DNA from 3 places in the Microbulbifer variabilis genome. Region 1 is predicted to be linked to each of the others. Evidence: predicted binding sites of a transcription regulator. Region 1 holds the regulator's gene; each other region holds the start of a gene.
The links. The regulator sigma-54, encoded in region 1, starts transcription at its own class of promoters, with help from an activator protein. The targets are predictions, from matches to a motif close to TGGCACANNNNTTGCNNT.

Region 1 (5,071 bases):
CTATCTCTGTTGCTCGCGGTGACGGACTTGAATATTGCCAAATTTGTGGAGAAAAGTGCGTGCCAGTTGTTCAACCATATAAACTGAGCGGTGTCTTCCTCCGGTGCAGCCAATGGAGATACAGGTGTAGCTGCGATTGCTCTCTTGGAAAGAGGGTAGCCAGTTCTCTAAGAAACCGGTGATATCTGCTTCCATCTTGTTAGTTTTGGGGTGGGAGCGTAAAAATTCGGCTACTTCATGGTCCAACCCGGTTTTTTTCCTAAGATTGGGTTCCCAGTAGGGATTTGGTAAGCAGCGTAAGTCGAACATCAGGTCGGCATCCACTGGCACCCCATATTTAAAGCCGAAAGACTGGAAAAGTATTGCCATCCCTTCCGAATGTCCGCCCACCACGCGGCTTCTAATCAGCTCCCGTAACTCGTGCAAACCGAGGCTACTGGTATCTATCACCATATCCGCTATGGCTGAGACGGGTGTTAGCAGCTCTCTTTCTTGTTTCAAGGCTTCGAGTAAGTGGGTGCAATCATTGCTCAGGGGGTGTTTGCGGCGGGTCTCGCTGAAGCGTTGTACCAGTACAGGTTCGCGGGCGTCCAGGTAGATTACATCACACTCTACGCCGGTACTGCGCAGGGCTTCAATAACACGGGGGGCCTGTTTGATATCCTGCCAGAGGTTGCGAGCGTCTATTCCCAGGGCAAGGGGGGTGTCCCCTTTAGTCGTTTGCTGCTCAGCCCGCTTGATGAGTTCGGGTAGTAGGCTAATCGGCAGATTGTCGATGCAGTTAAAGCCCGCATCTTCGAGCAGTTGAAGTGCGGAGCTTTTACCAGAGCCGGAGCGGCCGCTGATGATAATCAAGCGCATGGGGACCCCCTCTTTTTAGCTCTTTATACCATTTAATCGTTGATTAAATGGTGTTTATATTCCTGGCGGTAATTTATAAGTCGTGACTCTGGAATCGGATTACCAGGATATGAGCGCAAAGCTAGAATCAGGCTGCTGCGGCTGAGTCTATAGCTAGGGCATAGAGTGCGTCGCTAGTGTCAGCCTGCCTCAACTTGTCCCGGACCTGGCTGTTAGAGAAGAGCGCAGCGATTTCTGCCAGTGTATCTAGATGTTGTTGTTCCGAATCTTCAGGAACCAGCAAGACAAAGAGCAGATCGACAGGCTGTCGGTCGATAGCGTCGAAATCTATGGCGGGTTCTGTAGTGCAAAGTACGCCAATGGGGTGCTCACATCCAGGAAGACGGCAGTGGGGGATAGCCACACCTTCGCCAATTCCTGTGGAGCCTAGACGCTCGCGCGCGATCAGTTGGTTGAATATGATGTCAGAGTCATGCTGTGGATATTGTTCGGCTACAGCCTGGGCGATATTGAGCAGCAATTTCTTTTTGCTGCTCCCCGCCAGATGGCAAAGGCTGAGGCGGGGAGAGAGTAAAGCTTCCAGTGTCATAGTTCAGCGGTGGTTCTGCAACTTCTCTTTGTGTTTTTTCAGTTGGCGGTCCAGCTTGTCTGTAAGCGAATCAATGGCCGCATACATGTCCTTGTCTTCCGAACCCGCGCAAAGGTCGTGACCATTGATATGTACCCGGGCTTCGGCTTTCTGGATCAGCTTGTCTATGGATAGGATGACTTGCGCGTTGGTTATATTGTCATAATGCCTTGAGAGCTTTTCCAGCTTGTTCTCACAGTAGCTGCGCATTGGCGAGGTAACGTCGACGTGGTGACCACTAATATTGATCTGCATGGATTTCTCCTTACCAGGTGCATCACATTACGGCGAGCCTCCTTTCGGGTCGCAACCCTACTAGGAAGTGGCCCAGAATGGAAGGATACACTCAAAGTTTGGAGTTCGGTTGCGAAGGTGTAGTAATTTGTGCCAGGTTATGACTTGGCCTACCTCATGAGTCGAAACCCAAGTGGCCCCTTCAGACCAAGCGTTTTCGCTCGCTGGAGGAGGGAATTCCCATTGACTCGCGGTATTTCGCCACAGTGCGGCGGGCTACTTTAATACCTTGTTTATCGAGCTCTAGGGTAATTTTGTTATCTGAGAGCGGCTTGCGCGGGGTCTCTGCGTCAATCAGCTTGCGGATCAGTGCACGGATAGCAGTTGAAGAGGCATCCTCACCGGAGTCTGTGCTGACGTGGCTCGAAAAGAAATACTTGAGCTCAAACACGCCGCGAGGCGTGAGCATGTACTTCTGGGTGGTCACCCTAGATATGGTCGATTCATGCATGCCAATAGATTCAGCAACATCTGCCAGCACCATAGGTCGCATGGCTTCCGGACCTTCCTCAAAAAAACCTTGCTGCTTTTCGACAATACAGTTGGCTACTTTCAGTAAAGTCTCGTGGCGACTCTGCAGGCTTTTCATAAACCAGCGTGCTTCTTGCAGGTGATCCCGCAAAAAATTGTTATCTCTGGAGTTGTCGGCACGCTTGACCAGGGAGGCGTAGTGGTCATTGATACGGATCTTTGGGGTGATCTCTGCATTCAATTCTACGTGCCAGCGAAGGGTTTTGCGGGAAACGACAATATCTGGAATTACATAGTCCGGCTCTTGCCCACCATAGCTCTCTCCCGGACTGGGGTTTAAGGTCTGGATTAGGCGAATGGCCTCGCCTAGCTGGGCTTCAGTGAGTCGTGTGCGTCGACTCAACTGGCGAAAATCCCTTTTGCCAAGTAAGTCCAAGTGTTTCTCAATAATGTTTTGCGCTTGGCTTAGCCAAGGGGTATTTCGCGGCAACTGCTGCAGTTGTAATTGCAGGCATTCTTTGAGATCCCGAGCCCCGCAGCCAGCGGGATCAAACTGCTGAATAGCCTTCAGAACCGCGAGCACCTCATCTTCATCGATCGATAAAGAGGTGGCGACATCCTGCACAGAAGTACCAAGGAGGCCGCTGGGGGCTATGCCATCAATTAAGTTTTCACCGATCCATTTATCCTGCTCAGATAAGGGGGTCAAGTTCAGCTGCCAGCGTAGATGATCCTGAAGGCCGATGGAGGTGGAGTTACGCTCATAGCTGGAGGAATCTAACTCGTGGCTGCCGCTGTTATTGGTGTAGATATCATCCCAGCGCGAGTCGACGGGCAGCTCATCAGGAATTGCCTGGTCCCAGTCCCCCTCGGCCAGTTCGCGCTCTTCTACCGGCTGTGTTGTGTTTTCCGGTGTTTGTTCAGACTGTGGCTGATTTTCATCCACCTTGACGGATTGCTCTTCGCTATCCGCTTCCAGCATTGGGTTGTTGTCCAGTGCTGCCTGGACCTCCTGCTGCAGATCGAGTGTGGAGAGTTGCAGTAGGCGAATTGCTTGCTGCAACTGGGGGGTCATGGTCAGCTGTGTGCCGAGCTTGAGCTGGAGAGACTGCTTCATAGTGGAGCGCCGCAGGCCGATAAGACAGGGTGTCGATCAAATTGTCCTAAGATGGCGCAGACTACCCCTCTCTTCAATCTATTACAAGCAATAAGCGTGCCGGTCCTGGCGTGATAGCTGGTGCTATGTTTCCAGAATTATGATTATTCCCGTCATAAGTGAAGAATTTAAGGACAGAAATTGGTGGTTAGCCTCAAATAGTGAATTCGTGTCCCAAATAAACTTCGCGCACCTGTTGGTTGGCGAGAACCTCATCCGGCGTGCCTGCAGCGATGATATGACCTTCACTGACAATGTAAGCGGTCTCACAGATATCCAGCGTTTCGCGAACATTATGGTCTGTGATTAGTACGCCAATATCGCGATCACGCAGGTGGCGGATGATCTCCTTGATATCGTTCACCGATATGGGGTCTACCCCAGCAAAGGGCTCGTCCAACAGGACGAAGCCGGGGTTGGTGGCCAGAGCGCGGGCAATCTCAACTCGGCGTCGTTCTCCACCAGAGAGGGCCATACCCAGGCTTTGCGCGATATGGGTTATATTAAATTCCTCAAGTAGTGCTTGGGCCTGTTGTTGCCGCTCGTCTCTTGAGAGGTCCTTGCGGGTTTCAAGGATTGCTAAGATATTGTCTTTTACCGTCAAGCGGCGAAATACAGAGGCTTCTTGGGGGAGATAACCGATACCTTTGCGTGCGCGTCCGTGCATGGATAGCCGGGTTATATCCTCATCGTCGATCATCACCCTGCCAGCGTCGGCCTGCACCAGCCCGGCAATCATATAAAAGCAGGTTGTTTTGCCGGCACCGTTGGGGCCGAGGAGGCCGACAACCTGTCCACTGGAAACACTGACGGTGACATCCTGGACAACTTTTCTTTTTTTATACTGTTTCGCGAGATGTAACGCTTTGAGCGTTGGCATAGTGTGTACCGAATCTATCCATGCCGCGGGCAGAGTGATGCCCGCTGGTGCAATAATATTTGTTACTTATGATGAGGTATTAAGTAGAGGGTTTACTGGCCTTGATTATCATTGGCGTCTTGCGAGCTCTCTTTCTTCTCGGGTTTCCAGGTCATCTCTACACGCCCTTTCCCAGTTTGGCCCTTGGCGCTCATTTGCTCGGTAGTGAGGTCGTAGTCAATTTTTTCCGCTGTCAGTGTGTTGCCTTCCCGGTCAACATGGGCTTTACCGGTTAGTTGCAACTCCTCAGAGCCCACTTGATATACAATGCGTTGGGCTCTGGCTTTTACGGGGTTCTCGCCCTGGAGGATCTTTTGCTGGAAATGTGCGGGTTTGCCCACGGCCACTACACGACTAATCTCCTTTTCTGGAGTGAAATAAACCTCAACGCGGTCTGCCCGTATTTTTAAAGAGCCCTGAGTTATAACAACATTATTGCTATATACCACCAAGTTATTATTTAGACCTGCATTCATTGCATCAGAGCTGATATTGATCCGCTGTTGGCGGTCCTCAGGCAGTGCAAAAGCTGATGAGGCTGTGAGCAGGAGCGCTGCGATGGTGGAGACTTTTAACAGGTGGCGGTAATTAGTCAGTGTCATAGATGCTCTTTACATCGGATAGGATTTCCATCCGGTCTTCATTCAAGTAAGCGCGCATGCCTTTGCCGGTGGTGCGGTTTGGGCCAGAGCTTATAGTAACAACTTTGTCTGTCTCGGCGAATTCCTTCGCGGGGAGAATC
Region 2 (5,071 bases), 1.9 Mb from region 1:
AGATACTTTAGCGCCATTTGCCAACAAGGCCATGGCTAAACCCTTATGGGCTTGGGCTGTAGATACAGTAGGCGGTGAAACCCTTTTTAATGTGGTTAAATCCCTAGCATACGGTGGTGGTGTAGCGGCATGTGGTATGGCTTCGGGCGCACAGTTTCATGCAAATGTATTCCCTTTTATTTTGCGAGGTATCAGTCTGCTGGGTGTTGATAGTGTAGAGCTGCCAGTAGAAAAGAAAGCTGCGGTTTGGCAAAAGCTAGCTGGCCCATGGTATATCGGCGATAAGCTAAAACTTATTGCGGAAGATATATCACTTGAACAGGCACCGGAATTTCTGGCACGGTTACACCGAGGCCATGGCATCGGCCGCTATGTCGTTAATATGGCACTTTAGATTTCTTGAGTATTTCAGAGTTTATTTGGAGAAAAAATTACAGCTGAACAGGCGATTGACAGTCATCTGCCTCTTTATATAAGTAATGGTGTTTGTCTGTGCCTGTGCTTTTCAATAGCCTTATAGCCAGTAGCGTGATTTATAGCCTGTTTCTGTTGGAAGATGACAGTGTCTCAAGGTAACGAAAAGTCCCTGATTCCGGTGCAGAACAGCGCGTTAGTGCTCTCGGGTGGTGGCGCCCGTGCTGCTTATCAGGCCGGGGTTCTCAAAGCCCTAGCAGAAGTTGTGCCCGAAGATAACCCGCGCCCTTTTAAAATTATTTGCGGCACATCTGCTGGCGCTATGAATGCCATGATGCTGGCCGCTCACCCAGGTACATTTAAAGAAGCGATCGAGAGTATGTGCTCGGTGTGGATGAACCTGAGTGTGGAGCGGGTGTACCGCACTAGCTGGTTTAGCTTAATAAGTAATTTATTATCTATTAGCCGTTCGCTGTTTAATCAGGGTGTTGGGCGAGAAAAACCTCTTGCACTTCTCGATAATTTCCCCTTGCGTCAGCTTTTACTGGATGTAATTAATTTCGATAATATCCAAAAAAATATCGACGCAGGCCATCTACACGCAACTTGCATTAATGCGCTTTCATATAGTGAGGGCGAGTCGGTGAGCTTTTATCAAGCTGCGGATGGTGTGAGAGGTTGGCAGCGCTTTCGCCGGTTTGGAGTTTCCACCCGCTTGACGGTGGATCACCTGCTCGCCTCATCTGCAATCCCCGCAATTTTTCCTGCAGTAAAAATCGACGACATTTACTACTGCGATGGTGCAATTCGTCAAATGGCTCCCATCAGCCCGGCCTTACACCTTGGAGCTAAGCGTGTCTTTATCGTAGGTGTTTCCGATAACCGCTCTCCAGTTCACTGGGGTAGTCGGCGTAGCAATAATCAGGTCCATTCTCCTTCAATGGCCCAGATTACTGCTCAGTGGTTCAATGCTGCTTTTATTGATAGCTTGGAAGGGGATTTGGAACATTTGGATAGGGTTAATACCTTACTGGATTCTGTGGAAGAAGATAAATTTGCCGATCTCTCTCCTCTTCGGCCAGTAGAATCCGTGGTTATTGAACCATCGCAGAGTCTCGCCAGATTGGGAGGGAGAAAATTAAAGTATCTACCGCCGGCGTTGCGTTGGTTATTTCGCTCCACAGGTGCGACGCGGTCTGGAGGCGGAGTCTCCGCGGCAAGTTACTTGCTTTTTGAGCGGCCTTATATTGAGGAGTTGATTGAGCTTGGCTACCAGGATGCAATGTGGGAGAAAGATAAATTGCGCTATTTCTTGAGGCCTCAGCCCAAACTTGAGGTGGAGCGAAGAGGCCTCTTTGGTTCACGTAAAAAGAGTATCGAGGATCAGCTTGGGCAGGGAGATGTTTCGTCGTAATTTGGACTGCCTGCTAACGATTTGAATTAAGTGTGATTTCTATTTGGGAGATCTCGCTCGAACACAGTGTTTCTTGGTTTTCTAATTTTATTCCCTTTGCTTCAGTGGTTGAGTGCATCAGACCAGCCAAATGTCTGCAGAAGCTTCATGAACTTTCCTCGTGGTTCGGCCTGTAATACTAATAATTTTTGACTAGCTGGGTGCTGTAATTCTAATTTTACGGCATGTAGTAGCAGTCTCCCACAATTAAACTGCTGAGAAAAAAAATGGTTGTGGGAAGATTTTCCATATTTGGGGCAACCAATTAAGGGGTGGTGAATATGCTTGAAGTGTCTGCGGATTTGATGTCGGCGACCAGTTTTCAGCTGAATTTCTACCAGTGAATATCGGCTGGTGGGATAGCGATCCACCTCATAAGGTAGTTCTATGGTGGCGAGCCGCTGAAAGAGGGTGATGGCCTCCTGGCGGGGAAGCTCTGACTTGGGGCGTTTCCTCTGGTGTTTAAAGTCTGCTACCGGTGGGAGTGGGTAATCAATGGTCTCCTGTTCGGGGCAGTATCCGCGGCAAACAGCAAGATATTTCTTTAGGGAGCCCTTACCTTCCAGTTGATGTTGGAGCTGAGCGGCGACCGCACTGCTTTTGCCAAAAATAATAACTCCAGATGTAGGCTTATCTAGTCTGTGAACTGGGTATAAATGATAACCACTTAGATTGCGGAGGTGCTGCAGGAGGATACGTGTCTCGTGACGGTCTATCTCGGAGCGGTGAACGAGCCAGCCTTCAGGCTTATAAGCGGCAAGCAGGTGTTCGTCCTCATAGATAATCTCTGGTTCACAACTCATGGTTTGATCTGATACAGGCTCATATGTCGGCTGCTTAGTGTATTGCCGAAACGTAGTGATTGCATATAAAAAATGCCTCAGTTAATTGGTATTAATACCTGATAGTAACTTGCTGAGAAAAAATACTAAAAAGTAGTTTAAATTTAGGTTGACTTATTACGGCTAGGCAATAAAATTTGTCACATAGTTTGTTGTCGGCATGAGTTGCTTAAAGCTGGCATTTTTTATTAGTTATTTCTTGATTGACGTGGAACGCAGCCACGAAGGAGCCATGAAATGCGAAATGTGGATATTAACAACCTATTTTTTTGATCGCTTTTCATGTGCATCTGCTTGAAAAGTGATTGAGCTTTTCAAGCCAGAATTCTCTAGAGCCCTGGCATTTGCCGGGGCTTTTTTGTTTGGGGCTTTGGAGGGCTTTTAATGATTTATTGGATCAATCCAGGGACTCTATATGCCTGTAAAAATTGTGCTAAATAAAAATGCACAGCAAGGTAGTGTGCCGGTAAAAATATATACCGATGAAATCGAGCCGCAGGCCTTGCAGCAGCTAAAAAATATTGCTCAGTTACCAATCGTACACTCCCATGTTGCGGCAATGCCGGATGTACATTTAGGAAAAGGGGCAACCGTTGGTTCTGTGATCCCAACAGTAGATGCGGTAATCCCATCAGCGGTAGGGGTGGATATTGGCTGCGGAATGAATGCAGTGCGAACTTCGTTACATGCCCATCAGTTGCCTGACAACCTGAAAGCATTGCGGGAGGCCATTGAGGTGAAAGTACCCATTGGACAGGGTCGTCACAAGATGATCAGTGCCAGGGAATCTGCCTGCAAACTTTTAGCTCCCGGTGTGGATAGGTTGTTTGAAAAACATCCTGGGCTACTAAAAAGGCTGCATCAGCCACAGAAAACTTGGGTTACCCAGATGGGGACCCTGGGTGGCGGCAATCATTTTATTGAAATTTGTCTGGATGAAAATAATGCGGTTTGGGTGATGCTGCACTCAGGCAGTCGAGGTGTTGGCAATGCTATTGGACAGCACTTTATCCAGTTGGCTCGAAAGGATATGGCAGGACATATACGTAATCTGCCAGATAAAGATTTGGCTTACTTTTCCGAAGGTAACCACCATCTTGATGATTACATCGAGGCGGTAAGCTGGGCCCAGGAGTACGCTAGAGTTAATCGGGAAGAAATGATGAGGTTGGTTTTGAATTGTCTCAAAAATTTTCTGCCAAAATTTACGCTCACCAGTGAGGTAATCAATTGTCATCACAATTATGTAATGCGCGAACGCCATTTTGAGCAGGATATTTTTATTACCCGTAAAGGGGCGATCAGTGCGAAAAAAGATCAGCTGGGAATTATTCCAGGCTCAATGGGAGCCAAGTCCTATATTGTGCGTGGACGTGGTATTGCCGAATCATTCCACTCATGCGCTCATGGAGCTGGCCGCAAAATGAGTCGTAGCGCAGCGCGCCAGAGGTTTACCAGGCAGGATCTTGAAGAGCAGACTAGGGGTGTTCAATGCCGTAAAGATAAGGGAGTGATTGATGAAATTCCGGCGGCCTATAAAGATATAGATCAAGTTATGGATAATCAGTCAGACCTTGTCGAAGTGGAGCATACCCTGCGTCAGGTAATATGTATTAAGGGGTAGACTTCTAGTTTGTAGCAGTTTTGAAAAGGAGTTATTTGATGTGGCATAAGCCGGTTACTTGGCTGAGACTAGCAGGAAAATACCTTAGCTGTTGGCACTTAGCTGCCAAAATTTTCGACAAAGGAGAATGTATATGAAAAAAAATCCACCTAAGGGGAGTGGGAAATTTCGCAATTATATCGCGCGTAATCCACTTATGGGGAAGGGTGGTGCGCACGTTAAAGCAAAGTCAGGAAAACGTTTTTTAAATAAACAAAAAATGAGGAAGGAGGTGCGGGAGTGGAGGGGCTCCCGCGATACTTACTCTCTTGTAGTTGCAGTTCGTTTTATTTTGCCACTGACTCTTGCCGGTTTTTAGGTTCTGCCTTCTTCAGGCCATTCGGGGAGCGCTTCCAGATACACCCACTTTTTTTTGTAGAGTTTGAACAGGGATACTTCATGAATTACATGTTCCTGCTCATTTTCTGAATACCACGCCTTAAACTCTACCACCGATCTCTTCAGGCCAGCTTTGCTTTTAATAACCTCCAGTCTCGTCCACTGGGTCTCCAGGTCCTCCTGGCGAAGATCTGGATAGGTGTCTGGATGCCAAGTTTTGCGCAGATAGGCCAGGTTTCCCATCGCATAAGCGCAATAACGGCTGCGCATCAGGTTCTCTGCAGTATTGGGATAGGCTTGCCCAGAGAGGAAGAGGTTGCAACAGCTCTGAAATTTCTTACCTGAGCCGCAGGGGCAGGC
Region 3 (5,071 bases), 950 kb from region 1:
TCACGCCAGGTAAAGAGCGAATGCCAGCAGTATAGGCATAGCGACCAAATACTTTTCAAGACCTGGAGGACAGCAATGTCAGCGAAAACGCTCGGTTTGATTAATGAGAGTGAAGCTAAGTGGATAGACCTGCGCTTCACCGACACCAAGGGTAAAGAGCAGCACGTATCTGTGCCCGTGTCGGAGATTGACGACGAGTTCTTCGAAGAGGGCAAGATGTTCGATGGCTCCTCTATCGCTGGCTGGAAGGGCATTAACGAGTCCGACATGATCCTGATGCCGGATGACGATACCGCTTTCCTCGATCCCTTCACCGACGAAAGCACCGTGATTATTCGCTGTAATATCGTCGACCCGATCACTGGTCAGGGCTACGAGCGCGACCCGCGTTCTATCGCGCTGCGCGCCGAGGAATACCTGAAGTCCACCGGTCTGGGTGACACCGCACTGTTCGGCCCAGAGCCCGAGTTTTTCGTCTTCGACGATATTACCTGGGGTGCCGAAATGGGTGGCGCCTTCTACAAGATCAACTCCGAAGAGGCGGCTTGGTCTTCCGGCCATAACTTCAGTGAGGGCAATATTGGTCACCGCCCCGGTGTGAAAGGCGGTTACTTCCCGGTGCCCCCGGTTGACTCTTTGCACGATGTGCGCGCCGCTATGTGTTCCGCTATGGAGCAGATGGGTTTGCGTGTTGAAGTACACCACCACGAAGTGGGCACCGCCGGCCAGTGTGAGATCGGCGTTGCCGCCAACACCCTGACCAAGAAAGCGGATGAGGTGCAGATTCTCAAATACGCCGTACACAATGTGGCCCACGCCTACGGCAAGACCGCGACCTTTATGCCCAAGCCGCTGGTAGGCGATAACGGCTCCGGTATGCACGTGCACCAGTCCTTCACTAAGGATGGTGTTAACCAGTTTGCCGGCGATGCCTACGCGGGCCTGTCCGAGACTGCCCTGTACTACATCGGCGGTATTGTGAAGCACGCACGCGCCCTGAATGCGATCTGTAACGCATCCACCAACTCTTACAAGCGTCTGGTGCCTGGCTTCGAAGCCCCGGTTATCCTGGCGTACTCCGCGCGCAATCGCTCTGCGTCTATCCGTATCCCTTACGTGACCTCTCCTAAGGGCAAGCGTATCGAGACCCGCTTCCCGGATCCGACCGCCAACCCTTATCTGGCGTTTGCTGCGCTGTTGATGGCGGGCCTGGACGGTATCAAGAACAAGATCCACCCCGGCGATGCCGCCGACAAGGATCTCTACGATCTGCCTCCGGAAGAGTTGGCCGAGTACCCGACCGTTGCGGCGAGCCTGGAAGGCGCCCTGGATGCTCTGGATCAGGATCGTGCCTTCCTCACCGAAGGCGGTGTATTCACCGACGACGCCATCGATGCCTACATCGACCTGAAGCGCGAAGAAGTAGAGCGCTTGAACATGACCACGCACCCGGTCGAGTTTGATATGTACTACTCCGTGTAATGGCGAGCGGCATCACGCCGATGCCGTCGAGTCGTTCTCGAAAAGCCCGCACCCTACTGGTGCGGGCTTTTTTATTGGAGGTAAACTGATTGGGTTGGTTGCTTTTGCCGTCTATGGTCGATTTTGTATCTCTTGGACCCAAAAGCCCTCCCCTTTGAGACTGCGGCCCGCGTATTGGGCTGAGATAAGGACTACCGCTTCGCGGCTGAGTGAGTGATGGAAAATATGAAACTGCTTCAGGCCCTTTTCCTTGCTGTTCCCCTGGTGGCCTTTGCCGGCACCGATGGTGGGAATACCTCCAGTACTATTTACAAGGTCGTCGGCCCCGATGGTCAGGTGACTTTCAGCGATACGCCACCACCCAATGGGCAGGCGCAGGAGGTGCAATTGGCTCCCATTAATGTTCAACCCATTGCCCTGCCGCGAACCCTGCCAACTCGTAAATTGTCTCCAAAAGATGAGACTGACACCGGCAAGGAGGGCTATACAGGCCCGGTTTCTATCCAGATAGTGAGTCCCCTGGATGGCGCCACCATCCCGCCGGGACAGCGCTTTATTCCACTACAGGTAGACGTGCAGCCGGTGTATCCAGAGGGGGCGAGTTTCTTTGCGGTGGTAGATGGCAAACCCTGGCAGGGCAGCTCTTCTGGAGCGGGCCTGGATATCTCCCTGCTCGAGCGCGGCACTCATACTGTGCAGGCGGTACTCACCGACTCCAAGGGCCAGGTATTGGCACAATCTCAGGTGGTTACTCTCTATGTGAAACGTCCGGGTGGTAGATTGCCTGACAACTCGGCACCGCGTGCACCGCAAGCCCCCAGGGCTCCGGTTGGGCCGGGTATCCCCCAAGCCCAGCCCAGCCCCTAAATTTGCCCCGCCCTCAACGCCCTCACCGATAACTTTTTTTTTGGTGGGGGTCGCCGTTTTTATCCTTGCTGGTTGAATTTTGTTCTGCGCACTAAAATGGTGCGAACAGGGGTAAGCCATCTCAAGTGCTTCGGTGCATGTGTCAGCTGAATCGTTTAAAACCCCTAAGACTGAGTGGGTTGGGCAGTGCCTCCCAATAATTCCGTGCGCCATTTTGGTTTGCTTTTTGCACTGGCTAGATACAAGGGGTTATCGCGCCGGGCATAGGAGATTGTCCCGGCCCCTCGATGAAAAGCGGAAACGATTGAATGCTCAATGATCGCCAGTTGCGTCAGCTACTAGACAGCCTAACTTCAGCGGTACTGGTACTGGATGACCAGTTATCGCTTTGCTACCTGAATAATGCCGCCGAGGATCTGTTGGCTGCCTCCAATGCAAGGGTTGAGGGTATGCCTCTGCAGGAGGTGGTGAGGGAATCTAACGCCGCACTAAAAGCACTGCACAACGCGCTCCTCACAGGGGAAAAATTCACGGTGCGGCGCGCCCGCTGGCGCTTGCACAACCTAAAAACGCGCACCGTAGATTACTCTGTCAGCCCCGTACCGGAGCTGGGGGTATTGCTGGTGGAAGTGCAGCCGATGGATCGTTTGCTACGCATTGCTCGCGAGGATGCGTTGCTCAGTACCCAGGAGACCGCACGCAATTTGGTGCGGGGTATGGCTCATGAGGTAAAGAACCCCCTCGGAGGGATTCGCGGTGCCGCACAGTTACTGCAGCGCGAACTGCCTGACGCCTCCCTGGAAGAGTACACCCAGATCATTATCGAAGAGGTGGATCGCCTGCGTAATCTGGTCGATCGACTACTGGGGCCCCGCCAGCCAGTACAACTGGTGCCCAGCAATGTGCACGAGATCCTAGAGCGGGTGGCACAACTGGTCGAGGCCGAATGTGGGGGTGAACTACTGATTCGCCGGGATTACGACCCCTCTATCCCCGATGTGCCGGCAGACCCCGAACAGTTGATCCAGGCCTTGTTGAATATCGCCCGCAATGCCATGCAGGCCATCGATGAAAGTATTGGTCTCACTAATGGCGAAATGGTGCTGCGTACGCGGGTACAGCGCCAGTTCACGATTGGTCGGCGCCACTGCCCGCTGGTTTGCCGTATCGAAATAGAAGACAACGGCCCCGGTATTGCCGAGGAGATCCGCGAGCGTATTTTTTTCCCGATGATTTCCGGGCGCGCCGAAGGCTCGGGACTGGGGTTGTCTATCTCGCAAAACATTATCAACCAACACCGTGGCTTAATTAAATGCGACAGCCGACCAGGCCGCAGTGTATTCCAGATTTATCTGCCACTTGTTACCGAATCAGCCAATACAGGAACCTAGAGAATGAGCAATCGCGTTTGGATTATTGACGACGACCGATCAATCCGCTGGGTACTGGAGCGAGCGCTGTCACGGGAGGGGATTGAGACCCAGTGCTACGAGAGTGGTGATCGCGCACTGGATGATTTTTACAGTGACTCCCCGGATGTGGTGATCAGTGATATCCGCATGCCGGGCTCCGATGGCTTCAAATTACTGGAGAGATTCCAGGCGGAACGGCCGGGCCTGCCGATTATTATCATGACCGCGCATTCGGATCTCGACAGCGCCGTGGCTGCCTATCAGGGTGGGGCCTTTGAATATTTACCCAAACCGTTCGATATCGATGAAGCGGTAGCGGTTACCCGTCGCGCGCTGGCGCACGCCAAGGAGCAAGCCCAGGAAGAGCGTGCGGAGCCGGATAATGGCGCAAGCAACAAAGAAATTATCGGCGAAGCGCCGGCCATGCAGGAAGTATTTCGTGCTATTGGGCGCCTTTCGCATTCCAATATTACCGTGTTAATCAACGGTGAATCTGGAACCGGTAAGGAGCTGGTGGCCCAGGCCCTGCACAATCACAGCCCGCGCCGTAACAAGCCGTTTATTGCCCTCAATATGGCCGCGATTCCCAAAGACCTGATGGAGTCGGAACTATTCGGACACGAGAAGGGCGCCTTTACCGGCGCCAGCGCTCAGCGGGCGGGTCGTTTCGAGCAAGCCAACAGCGGCACCCTGTTTTTGGATGAAATTGGCGATATGCCAGCGGATACACAGACACGTTTGTTGCGTGTGCTGGCAGATGGTGAATTTTATCGAGTAGGCGGCCATACACCGGTAAAAGTGGATGTGCGTATTATCGCCGCCACTCACCAAAACCTGGAGGAGTTGGTGCGCGAGCATAAATTCCGCGAGGATTTGTTCCATCGCCTGAATGTGATTCGGATTCATATCCCGCGCCTAGCGGACAGGCGCGAGGATATTCCACGGTTGGTACGTCACTTCTTTAATGCCGCCGCCGCCGATCTCGGCGTAGAGCCGAAAATTCTCAGCAAAGATGCGGAGGAATACCTCTCCGGTCTCGACTGGCCAGGTAATGTGCGCCAGCTGGAAAATACCTGTCGCTGGATTACCGTGATGGCCTCCGGCCGTGAAGTGCATATTGAAGACCTTCCGCAGGAATTGCATCAGCAGGGTAATGAAACCGAAACGCCATTGGACTGGCAAAAAGCCCTGCGTATCTGGGCCGATCAGGCACTGAGCGCCGGGCGCAAGGAAATTCTCAGTGAGGCCGTACCGGCCTTCGAGAAGGCCCTGATAGAAATCGCCCTAAAGCACACCGCTGGACGCAAGCG

Region 2: MJO52_RS07910 (RtcB family protein) is a predicted target of sigma-54. The motif match lies at 2,848-2,865, and genes of this name have one in related genera.
Region 3: glnL (nitrogen regulation protein NR(II)) is a predicted target of sigma-54. The motif match lies at 2,565-2,582, and genes of this name have one in related genera.

What each region holds. Positions count from the first base shown of each region.
Region 1 is NZ_CP092418.1:3,630,876-3,635,946, reverse strand. Features, by position in the region: gene rapZ (RNase adapter RapZ) at 1-861, opposite strand; gene ptsN (PTS IIA-like nitrogen regulatory protein PtsN) at 989-1,450, opposite strand; gene hpf (ribosome hibernation-promoting factor, HPF/YfiA family) at 1,454-1,744, opposite strand; gene MJO52_RS16140 (RNA polymerase factor sigma-54) at 1,926-3,371, opposite strand; gene lptB (LPS export ABC transporter ATP-binding protein) at 3,565-4,290, opposite strand; gene lptA (lipopolysaccharide transport periplasmic protein LptA) at 4,383-4,931, opposite strand; gene lptC (LPS export ABC transporter periplasmic protein LptC) at 4,918-5,071, opposite strand, start outside.
Region 2 is NZ_CP092418.1:1,749,942-1,755,012, forward strand. Features, by position in the region: gene MJO52_RS07895 (YhdH/YhfP family quinone oxidoreductase) at 1-394, shown strand, start outside; gene MJO52_RS07900 (patatin-like phospholipase family protein) at 563-1,828, shown strand; gene MJO52_RS07905 (pseudouridine synthase) at 1,930-2,670, opposite strand; gene MJO52_RS07910 (RtcB family protein) at 3,125-4,333, shown strand; gene MJO52_RS07915 (hypothetical protein) at 4,467-4,691, shown strand; gene MJO52_RS07920 (YchJ family protein) at 4,688-5,071, opposite strand, start outside.
Region 3 is NZ_CP092418.1:4,583,367-4,588,437, reverse strand. Features, by position in the region: gene glnA (glutamate--ammonia ligase) at 76-1,482, shown strand; gene MJO52_RS20040 (DUF4124 domain-containing protein) at 1,708-2,349, shown strand; gene glnL (nitrogen regulation protein NR(II)) at 2,658-3,740, shown strand; gene ntrC (nitrogen regulation protein NR(I)) at 3,744-5,071, shown strand, end outside.